Regions from separate parts of the Actinoplanes sichuanensis genome, predicted to be linked through region 1. Evidence: riboswitches for the same ligand, from Rfam matches in the RefSeq annotation. Region 1 holds a riboswitch; each other region holds the start of a gene.

Region 1 (3,267 bases):
GCAGCAGCGCCCAGACCAGCGGGTGCTGCTGCGCCGAGTCGTGGCCGAAGGTGTGGTCCGCCTCGGCCACACCGAACCCGGCGTGGTGCAGGGTCGTGCCGACCAGGAAGCCACCGAACGGCGCCCAGTCCCGATAGAGGGCGAGCGCCGGGATCAGGATGAAGAACGTGAAATGCGCCTCGGTGAGACCGTCGCAGACGATCACGAAGCCGCCGCAGGCGGCCACGTAACCGAGCGCCACGGCGACCGAACGGATCCGCCGGTTCCTCAGCGCGGTCGCGATCACCAGGCTGGTCAGCACCAGTCCGTCGGTGATCAGCAGCTCCGGCGCCCCGGCGCCGCGGAGCACACCGAACACGGTGAAGAACACCATGCACAGGGCAAGCAGCACCGTCAGCAGCCGGTGCCGACCCGCCCAGTCCTCGTCGTTGAGCCTCCCCCGGCCGGAAGCCGGTCGCGGAGCCTCGCCATCCACGTCGCCACGAACGCAGCATCGGCCGGATGGGGTACGGGTCACAGGACCGGGCCGGTTGTAGGTCAGGTGCGATCCGTGCCGAGTACCGCGGCCAGCGCACCGACCGCCCGGTCCACGTCGTTCTCGGTGCTGCCCAGCCCGAAACTGATCCGCAGCAGGCCGGTCACGCCGTCGCCGCACGCGCCGGTCCGGTCGCTGTCGGTCAGCCGGCGAACCAGTGGGTGGGCGCAGAACTGGCCGGCCCGGACGCCGATGCCGTGTTCCCGGCCCAGCCGCTGGGCGACCTCGGCCGGGTCGTGACCCGGCAGCGCCAGCGACACGATGCCCACCCGCGGGTGGTCCGGGCCGAACAGGCTGACCTCGATCGCCCCCGGCACCCCGGCCAGGCCGGAGCGCAGCCGGGCCAGCAGCCGCTGCTCGTGCTCGTGCCGGGCGACCCGGCCGGCCTGGGTGAGCGCCTCACAGACCGCGGCCAGGGCCACCGCACCGAGCAGATTGGGGGTGCCGCCCTCGTGCCGGGCCGGGCCGGTGGCCCAGGTCAGCTCGCCGGGACGGTCACCCACCGCGGCGCTCGCGCCCCCACCGGCGAGGTACGGCTCGGCCGCGTCCAGCCAGTCCGAGCGGCCGACGAGCACCCCGGCACCGAACGGGGCGTACAGCTTGTGACCGGAGAAGGCCAGATAGTCGGCGCCCAGGTCGTCGAGGTCGACCGGGACGTGCGGGGCGAGCTGGGCGGCGTCGACGACCACCCGGGCGCCGTACGAGTGCGCCACGTCGGCCAGCTCACGCACCGGCCACACCTCGCCGGTGACGTTGCTCGCCCCGGTGACGGTGAACACCACCGGCCCCACCCGCCCGTCGAGGGCCTGCTTGAGGGCGGCGATCGCGTCGTCGGGCGAGGCCGGGGCGGGCAGACGCAGCGGGTTCGGCCAGGGCAGCAGGTTGGCGTGGTGCTCGCCCTCGAACTGCACGGTGGTGGTCCCGGCCGGCAGGGCCCGGGCCAGCAGGTTGAGGGCGTCGGTGGTGTTCCGGGTGAAGATCACCGAGTCGCCGGGGCGGGCGCCCACGAACTCGGCCACCACGTCCCGGGCCAGCTCGTAGGCGAGGGTGGACGCCTGCGAGCGCACCCCGGTGCCCCGGTGCACGCTGCCGTACCGGGGAAGGAGGTCCTGAACGGCCTCGGCGGCCGCCCGCACGCAGGGCGCCGACGCCGCGTAGTCGAGATGCACGAAGTCGTCGTCCGGACCGATGACGTCGAGCGGGGAGCTGAATGCGAGAGAGGAAGATGGCATGACCGCGCCTCCACGGGTTCGCCGTTTGCCGCTGTCGGTCGACAGACGGCCCGGTCCTCACCCGGGGCACCCCGTCGCGAACGGAAGGGTTGCCGGCCAGCAAGCCGGGGCTACGCGCTGGCACTCATGACCTGCCGCCGAAGTTAGCAGATGTCACGTCCGTCGTCCATTTCCCACGCTCGAAGTAGGGAATACAGTCATGCCTCATGACGACCTCGTTCCAGCAGCAGTGGGACCAATGGCACACCGAGCACGAGAAGCGGCGCGCCGATCCGCACGGCTTCCTCGCGATCACCGGCCTGCACTGGCTCACCGAGACGCCGCAGAGCTTCGACGACGCCCCCGGCGCGTGGAGTACCGGACCGTCCGGCGTCACCGTGGCCCTGGGTGAGGGTGAATCGCTGACCACCGCGACCGGCACGATCACCGGCACGCACACGTTCGAGCCGATCGCGGAGCGCGCCGACGTGATCGTGGAGCACGGCGACGTGCACATCGAGATCGCCCGGCGCGGCGGCTACGACGTGGTGCGGCCACGGAGCCCGCGGAGCCCGCTGCTCACCGCCTACACCGGTACGCCCGCCTATCCGGCCGACGAGAAGTGGGTGGTGACCGGGCGGTTCGTCAGGTTCGACGAGCCGAAGCCGACCACCGTGGGTTCGGTGGCCGAGGGCATCGAGCACGTCTACGAGGCGCCGGGGCGCATCGAGTTCGAGGCCGGCGGCGAGCAGCTGTCGCTGATCGCGTTCAACGGCAACACGCCCGGGTCGCTGTCCGTGCTGTTCACCGACGCGACGTCGGGGCTGACCACCTACGCGGCGAACCGGAGCCTGGCCGTCGCCGCGCCCGCCGCGGACGGCACCGTGACACTGGACTTCAACCGGGCCACGAACCTGCCGTGCGCGTACGTCGACTTCGCGACCTGCCCGCTGCCGCCGGCCGGCAACAAGCTGCCGGTCGCGGTCGAGGCGGGCGAGAGGATTCCGGCGTAGGGTCCGTCCATGGAGGACCTCGCGGCGCTCATCGCGATCCGCTCGACCGCGGATCGCCCGGACGAGCTGCGGCATGCGCTCGACCTGCTGCTCACGGTGGCCGGTCCGGATTTCCGGGTACGGCGATTCGAGTCCCATGGCAGGCCGAGCGCGCTGCTGACCACCCCCGGTCGGCCCGGCCCGCCGCGGGTGATCCTCAACGCGCACCTGGACGTGGTGCCCGGCGAGCCGCACCAGTTCGTCCCGCGCCTGGACGGCGACCGGCTCTACGGCCGCGGCGCCCACGACATGAAGGCTGCCGCTCTGGTGATGACCCAGGTCTTCCGGGACCTGGCCGCCACTCTGCCCTACCCGATCGGGTTGCAGCTGGTCACCGACGAGGAGGTGGGCGGCTTCGACGGGACCGGTCACCAGGTGGCGCGGGGGATCCGGGCCGGGTTCGTGATCATCGGCGAGCAGAGTGGGCTGCGGGTGGTCAACGAGTCGAAGGGGATCATCCGGGCCCGGC
Region 2 (3,267 bases), 5.5 Mb from region 1:
AGTAGTCCCGGATCTCCGGAACCCGGAGGGCGGCCATGGTGCCGCCCTCCGGTGGTGGGGTTACTCCCGCCAGCCAGAACGTGGTCACATCGGTAAGCAGCGCCTCATCGTCGCGACCGCCCCGATCACGCAGACACCATTCGAGCAGCCCGGCCGGCGAGTCGTTAAACGCCACCGCCGCGGCCCCGAGCCCATCGTCCGGCTTCGCCGCCTCTTCCAGACCATCCAGTTGTACGCGGAAAGCGCGCTCCGGATGAAGCTCGGCGAGCATGGCCGCGACAGGTGTTCCGAAACCGCCCCCGTGCACGCCGTATCGGACATAGCCCAGCCGAGCCATGAGTTCCGCCCAGGCTTCGGCCGTCTGTTCCGCGCCGGCCCGCACCCCACCGAACGGGAACCCCGGCAATGTCGGAACGACCAGGTGGAAGTCGGTCGCCAGCACCCTGAGATCGTCGAGAATCCCGAAGACGGTGCCCGGCCCGCCGCGCCCCACGATCAGCGGCAACGCTCCCGGCTTCTGTGAACGCACGTGCAGAAAGTGCACCCGGCACCCGTTGACAGTGGCGATGAACTGCGGAAACGAGTTGAGGCGAGCCTCCTGCCGCCGCCAGTCGAAGTGGGCCTGCCAGTGCTCGACGAGTCCGGTCAACTCGGCCCACCCGGTCCCGGCCGGCCATCGGGTGCGGGCCAGCCGTTCGACCAGGCCGTCGAGATCGTCCTGGGGCACGTCCACACGGAAGGACTCGATCACCCTGTAGGTTTACCGCGTTTCGGACAGCCGGTGTTCCAGGTAGGCGCGACATTCCGGCCACTCCTCGGCCACCACCGAGAACAGGGCCGAATCCCGCAGCCGACCGGCCTCGCCCGGAGCCCAGGATCGGGACCAGTTCCGCAGCACCCCTTCGAACCGGGCACCGACCCCGGCGATGGCGGCCCGCGACCGGGCGTTGCGGGCGTCCGTACTCAGCCCGACCCGGCGCGCGCCCCACCCCTCGAAAGCGTGCTTGAACAGCAGATACTTGGCTTCCAGGTTGATTCCGGAGCGCTGCGCCGAAGCGGCCAGCCAGGTGAATCCGACATCGATCGCGGAGAGCGGCTCACCGCGCGGATCCCAGTAGGCGGTGACACCGACGGCCCGCCCGGCCTGCCGGCTGATCTGCGCATACGGCGCCAGCCCGACCCGAGCGACCTGCTCAGCGATGTACCCGTCGACGGTCGCCGCGGTAGGCACCCAAGTCCAGCCATAGGACTCACGCGACTCCCCGGCGGCCGCGGCCAGATCGGCGGCGTGCCACTCCCCCAACGGTTCAAGCCGGACAAAACGGCCATGCAGAACAGGATGCTCTAAAGCAGTCATGAGAGTCCCCTTGGGCTCGCGGCTTGTCCAGCGCAGGTCGCACTGAACCCGGTCATCACCCGGGGCACCCCGCCCACGAAGCGGAGGGTTGCCGGCCAGCAAGCCGGGGCTGATCGCTGGCACTCATGACCCGCGCGAAACATACCACCGCGCCCCCACGAATCTCGCCCCGGTTTCCTCCACCACACCGCCCGCCGAACCCCGCGCCCCCACCCGCACCGCGGCCCGCCGCGCTCCCACCCACCGCACCGCCACGCCACCGCCCGCCGGACCCGCGCCACCACCGCACCACCGCACCACCGCCCGCCGGACCGCGCGCCACGTCGCGGTCCACCGTCACCGCCACCGCACCACCGCACTGCGCCACGTCGCGGTCCACCACCGCACCGCCCACCACGCTTCCACCCGCCGCGCCGCACGACCGCCCACCGCACCGGTGCCCGCCGCCTTGCCGCCCCGCCGCGCCGCCGTGCCGTCCGCACCGCCGCACCGCCGCACCGCCGCACCGCCGCACCGCCGTGCCGTCCGCACCGCCGCGCCGTCCGCACCGCCGCGCCATCGCGCCACCCGCGGCGTGCTGCACCGCTGCCCGCCGCACCACCACACCACCCGCGCCACCACACCACCCGCACCACCACACCACCCGCACCACCACACCACCCGCACCACCCGCACCACCACACCACCCGCACCACCACACCACCCGCACCGCCGCACCACCCGCACCGCCGCACCACCCGCGCCGCCGCACCATCGCGCCAACCGCGCCGCGCTGCGCGGCAGCCCGCCGCGACACCGCGCCGTCGCGCCGCAGGGAGACGCACTGCGCGGCCCGGGCGAAGCAAGATGGGAACCGCCAAAGCGGCCCCGGCGCTGCCAGCGGTAATACCGGATCGCTGGCGACGAAAGCGAGGCCCACCTCGGGCCGGAAAACAACGTCGGCCGGGAGGCGAAGGCAGCTAAACGGTGGCGAGGGCGACCGCCGCCTCGTCCAGAAGAGGGGCGGCGGTGTCGACGGAGGCGTTCACGATGAAAGTGAACGCCAACCGCCGCCCACCGGCGCCGGTCACGTAACCGGACAGCGCGTTCACCCCGGACAGCGTGCCGGTCTTGGCGCGGACGTTTCCGGCAGCCGCAGTACCCCGCATCCGGTTACGCAGCGTGCCACCGACCATCGGGTCTGCTGAGCCCGCGACGGGCAGCGCCGCCCGGAAAGTGGGGAACCACGTGCGCCGCTGTGCCTTCTCCAACACGGTCGTCACCTGCCGGGCGGTAACCCAGTTACGGCGGCTGAGACCGGACCCGTCACCCATGGTGAGCAGCCTGGTATCGACGCCGAGACGTCCGAGGGCACCTGTCGCCGCGGCCAGACCGGTCGGCCAACTGCCCGGCCGCGCCGGATCGGCGGCCCGTGACATCGCCTTGACCAGTAGCTCAGCGATTCCGTTGTTGGACAGCTTCAGGAACGGCGGCAGGATCTCGGCGAGCGGCCGGGAAACCTGCGCGGCCACGGCTCGGGTGCCACCGGGCGTCACACCCCGCGAGGTCGGCCCGCTCACGGTCACCCCATGTCGCCGTAACGCCGCCCGGAACAGGCCTGCCGCGGTGGCCGCCGGATCTGGCACCGAGACCAGCGCGGACCCGGAACGACCGGCCGCCACCGAGCCACTCAGCGTGACGACCGCCCGGCCGTGTGCCCGAACCGCCCCGACACTGTCCCCACTCCGGGTGACGGCCCGGTTGATCACCCGAACACTTCCGGTCGGCGGCCAGACCCGCACCGTGGGCCGCCGCCCCGCCACACCCCGATATCGGATCTCCACGGCCGCGTTGTCGAACCGCTCGTTCGCCGCGAACGACAGCGCCGAAACCGGCGCGGTGAACCCGTAACTCTCGTCTTGCCAGGACCA
Region 3 (3,267 bases), 3.3 Mb from region 1:
TGCCGGCCGGCTCCTGCTTCACGGTCGGCTCGGTGATCATCACGAACCGCCCCGCCGAGTGGCTGCTCGCCGAAGAGCGGATCCGGCTGTTCACCCACGAGTCCCGGCACGCGAGTCAGTACGCGTTCTTCGGCCCGCTGTTCTGGCCCGCCTACTGGCTCGCGTGTGGCTGGTCGATCGCGCTGACCAAGTCCTACGGGGTGCGCAACTGGTTCGAGAAGAACGCGGGCCTGGCCGACGGGCACTACCCGCTCGAACTGCCGCTTCGCCCGTGGGCGCAGAAGATGTTTGGTCGGGAGGACGGACGCACAGCACCTCCGGGCACGTAGCCGTTTGGGTCAGCGCTGGATCGTTGGGACCCTCTGGAGATTGTCGCCAAGCTCTGGTGAGGGGCCTCGTACGGCGTCGCGTCCTCCCGCAGAGAGCATCCTGCCCATCCGGAGATCGGAGTGCAAGTCCTCGGAGGAGGTAATTCTGACAACCGGCTGATCGTCGGTGACGGTCAGTGAGATTTGGTCACGAATTGGTGACCTTCGCCCGACCGCTCGGACGACCCGTAACGGGGTCAGCCGAGCAGGCCGGCCTCCCGGGCGCCGCGCAACGACGGCTTGATCGTGTGGGTCGGTCCAACCTGGCCGGCCACCGCGTCGAGTGTCTTCAGACCCTCACCGGTGTTGTAAACGACGGTCTCCTTGGTGGGGTCGAGCTTGCCACTGGCCACCAGCTTCTTGAGCACCGCGACGGTGGTGCCGCCGGCGGTCTCGGCGAAGATGCCGGTCGTCTCGGCCAGGAGCCGGATGCCGGCCCGGATCTCCTCGTCGTTCGCGTAGTCCATCCAGCCGCCGGTGCGCTTGACGGCCTCGATCGCGTACGGCCCGGCGGCCGGGTCACCGATGTTCAGCGACTTCGCGATGCCGGTCGGCTTCACCGGGGTGATCACGTCGGTGTCGGCGTGCAGGGCGACGGCGATCGGGTTACAGCCCTCGGACTGGGCGCCGAACACGGTCCAGCCGCCCTCCGGAGCCTCGGCGAGTCCGATCTCGACCAGCTCGGAGAACGCCTTGTCCACCTTGGTGAGCAGCTCACCGGAGGCCATCGGGATGACCACCTGGGCCGGGATGCGCCAGCCGAGCTGCTCGGCCACCTCGTAGCCGAGCGTCTTCGAGCCCTCGGCGTAGAACGGACGGACGTTCACGTTCACGAACGCGGTGTCCTCGAACTCGTCGGTCTCCACGAGCTCGCTGCACAGCCGGTTCACGTCGTCGTAGGAACCCTCGATGGCGACCAGCTCGCCGCCGTACACCGCGGTCGTGATGATCTTGCCCGGCTCCAGATCGGAGGGGATGAAGACGATGCTCGGCACACCGGCCCGGGCGGCGTGGGCGGCGACCGAGTTGGCCAGGTTGCCGGTCGAGGCGCAGGAGAACCGCTTGAAGCCCAGCTCCTTGGCCGCGGTCAGGGCCACCGAGACGACCCGGTCCTTGAACGAGTGGGTCGGGTTCTGCGAGTCGTCCTTGACGTAGAGCGGGGCCTCGATGCCGACCGCCGCGGCCAGCTGCGGGGCGGCCACCAGCGGGGTCAGGCCGGGGTCGAGGGTCACCCGGGTCGCCGGGTCCTGGCCGGCCGGCAGGAGGGCCGCGTAACGCCAGATGTTCTGCGGGCCCGCCTCGATCTGGGCCCGGGTCACCCGCGCGAGGGCCGCCTCGTCGTACGCGACCTCGAGCGGGCCGAAACACTCGTAACAAGCGTGCTGCGCGGCGAGCGGGTACTCGGCGCCGCAGGCGCGACAGATCAGACCGCGAGCGGGCGACGTGGAGGTGGTCGAGGGTGCGTCAACGACAGACGTCATCAGAGTTTCCTCTCATCTTTCCCCGCGGCGACCTGCCGAAACGGGGACGGAATTAGCACCTGCCACACGCGGCTCGTCATCGAGAATCGCTGCGCGGTGGTTGCCGGGGCTTCGTCGGGCCGTATCCCTCTGCCCCTCTGGATGAGGTATTCAGTTGTTTCCCACACCTTACGACGAGATGCCGTGAACACCACACGGTCTTCCCGATGTGTGAGCCACCTCCTTCCCCTGTCCGGCCGGCCCTGGGCCGGCCGGGGGTTGATCTTCAGAGCTCGGCCAGGCAGGAGACCTGACGGGCCACCGGGCGGTAGCCGAGCCGCTCGTTCACCGCGAGCATCGGGGCGTTCTCCTCGTCGTTGCTGGTGTAGGCGGCCCGCACACCGGAGGCCGCGGCCCGGCGCAGCGCCGCCGTCTTCACCAGCCGGGCCAGGCCCCGGCCGCGATACGCCGGGACGGTGGCGGTCATGTCCGACCAGATCCGGTCGCCGTCGCGCAGCACCAGCGAGAACGACACGATCTCCCGGTCCGCGACAGCGGCGATGCTGGCGTCCCGGTCCAGGCCCGGCTCATCCCAGATCTCGTAACGCCACAACGGGTACGGCGTCGGCTGCGGCGCCGTCTCACCGGGCTCATCGGTCGCGGCCGCCACATCCGCCGCGTACAGCGCCTCCTCCGTCACCTCGCGCAGCCGCACCACCTGGATCCCGGGCGGCGCCGGCACGAACGGCCGGTCCCCGAACCCGGTCAGGTCCAGGGCCGAGAAGCGCATCTCCCGGGACGGCGTGAAGCCGTGCGCGCCGGCGAACCCGACCGACTCCGGAGCGGCCCAACTGCTCGCCCGGCGCACCCCGACCGAACGCAGGTGGCCGACCGCCTCGGCGAGCAGGGCCGCGCCGATGCCTCGGCGCCGGTGCTGTGGGTGCACGTGCAGCGCGACCCGCCCGAAACCGGAGTCCGCCGAGCGGGTGTCCCGGAACGCCGAGGTGAGGCCGACGATCCCGGCGTCGCTCTCGGCCACCCGGAAGATCCGGTCCCCGCCGGGTGGTGGCTCGGCGAACATGCGGCGGGTGGCCGCTTCACCACGAACCAGATAGGGGTGGACCGCGGAGCGGAGAGCGACCGCCTCCGCGGCGTCGTCGGGGCGGGCCGGGCGGATCGAGAAGTCAGCCGTCACGGCCGCCATGCCACCCCGCGGCCGCCCCGGCCGTCAACCCGATTTACCCGTCAGGAGGTGACGTCCTTGCGGGTGAAGCGGTAGAACGCGATCCCCCAGAACAGTGTGGCGTAGACGACCGCGGAGATCGCGCCCTTCGCCAGGTCCTCGGTCTGCACCGGGGTGGACAGCAGGCCCATCCAGGCGTCCGTGTAGTGGGTCGGCAGGCCGTTACGGATGCCGCCGAGCGCGTCGATCTGGTCCA

What was found. Region 1 has a riboswitch for S-adenosylmethionine ahead of Q0Z83_RS30780 (aminotransferase class V-fold PLP-dependent enzyme). Riboswitches for the same ligand answer to the same signal wherever they lie in the genome.
Region 2: it holds a riboswitch for S-adenosylmethionine, as region 1 does, so the genes downstream of both, Q0Z83_RS04870 (GNAT family N-acetyltransferase) here and Q0Z83_RS30780 (aminotransferase class V-fold PLP-dependent enzyme) in region 1, are expected to answer to the same signal.
Region 3: it holds a riboswitch for S-adenosylmethionine, as region 1 does, so the genes downstream of both, thrC (threonine synthase) here and Q0Z83_RS30780 (aminotransferase class V-fold PLP-dependent enzyme) in region 1, are expected to answer to the same signal.

Annotation. Positions count from the first base shown of each region.
Region 1 covers NZ_AP028461.1:6,655,146-6,658,412, forward strand. The annotation lists gene Q0Z83_RS30775 (putative bifunctional diguanylate cyclase/phosphodiesterase) at 1-475, opposite strand, end outside; gene Q0Z83_RS30780 (aminotransferase class V-fold PLP-dependent enzyme) at 538-1,767, opposite strand; SAM riboswitch class IV at 1,784-1,899, opposite strand; gene Q0Z83_RS30785 (DUF1684 domain-containing protein) at 1,974-2,759, shown strand; gene Q0Z83_RS30790 (M20 family metallopeptidase) at 2,769-3,267, shown strand, end outside.
Region 2 covers NZ_AP028461.1:1,122,693-1,125,959, reverse strand. The annotation lists gene Q0Z83_RS04875 (epoxide hydrolase family protein) at 1-751, opposite strand, end outside; gene Q0Z83_RS04870 (GNAT family N-acetyltransferase) at 761-1,303, opposite strand; SAM riboswitch class IV at 1,372-1,488, opposite strand; gene Q0Z83_RS04865 (hypothetical protein) at 1,446-2,243, shown strand; gene dacB (D-alanyl-D-alanine carboxypeptidase/D-alanyl-D-alanine endopeptidase) at 2,317-3,267, opposite strand, start outside.
Region 3 covers NZ_AP028461.1:9,999,436-10,002,702, reverse strand. The annotation lists gene Q0Z83_RS45900 (hypothetical protein) at 1-329, shown strand, start outside; gene thrC (threonine synthase) at 566-1,849, opposite strand; SAM riboswitch class I at 1,859-1,997, opposite strand; gene Q0Z83_RS45890 (GNAT family N-acetyltransferase) at 2,115-3,023, opposite strand; gene Q0Z83_RS45885 (ABC transporter permease) at 3,074-3,267, opposite strand, start outside.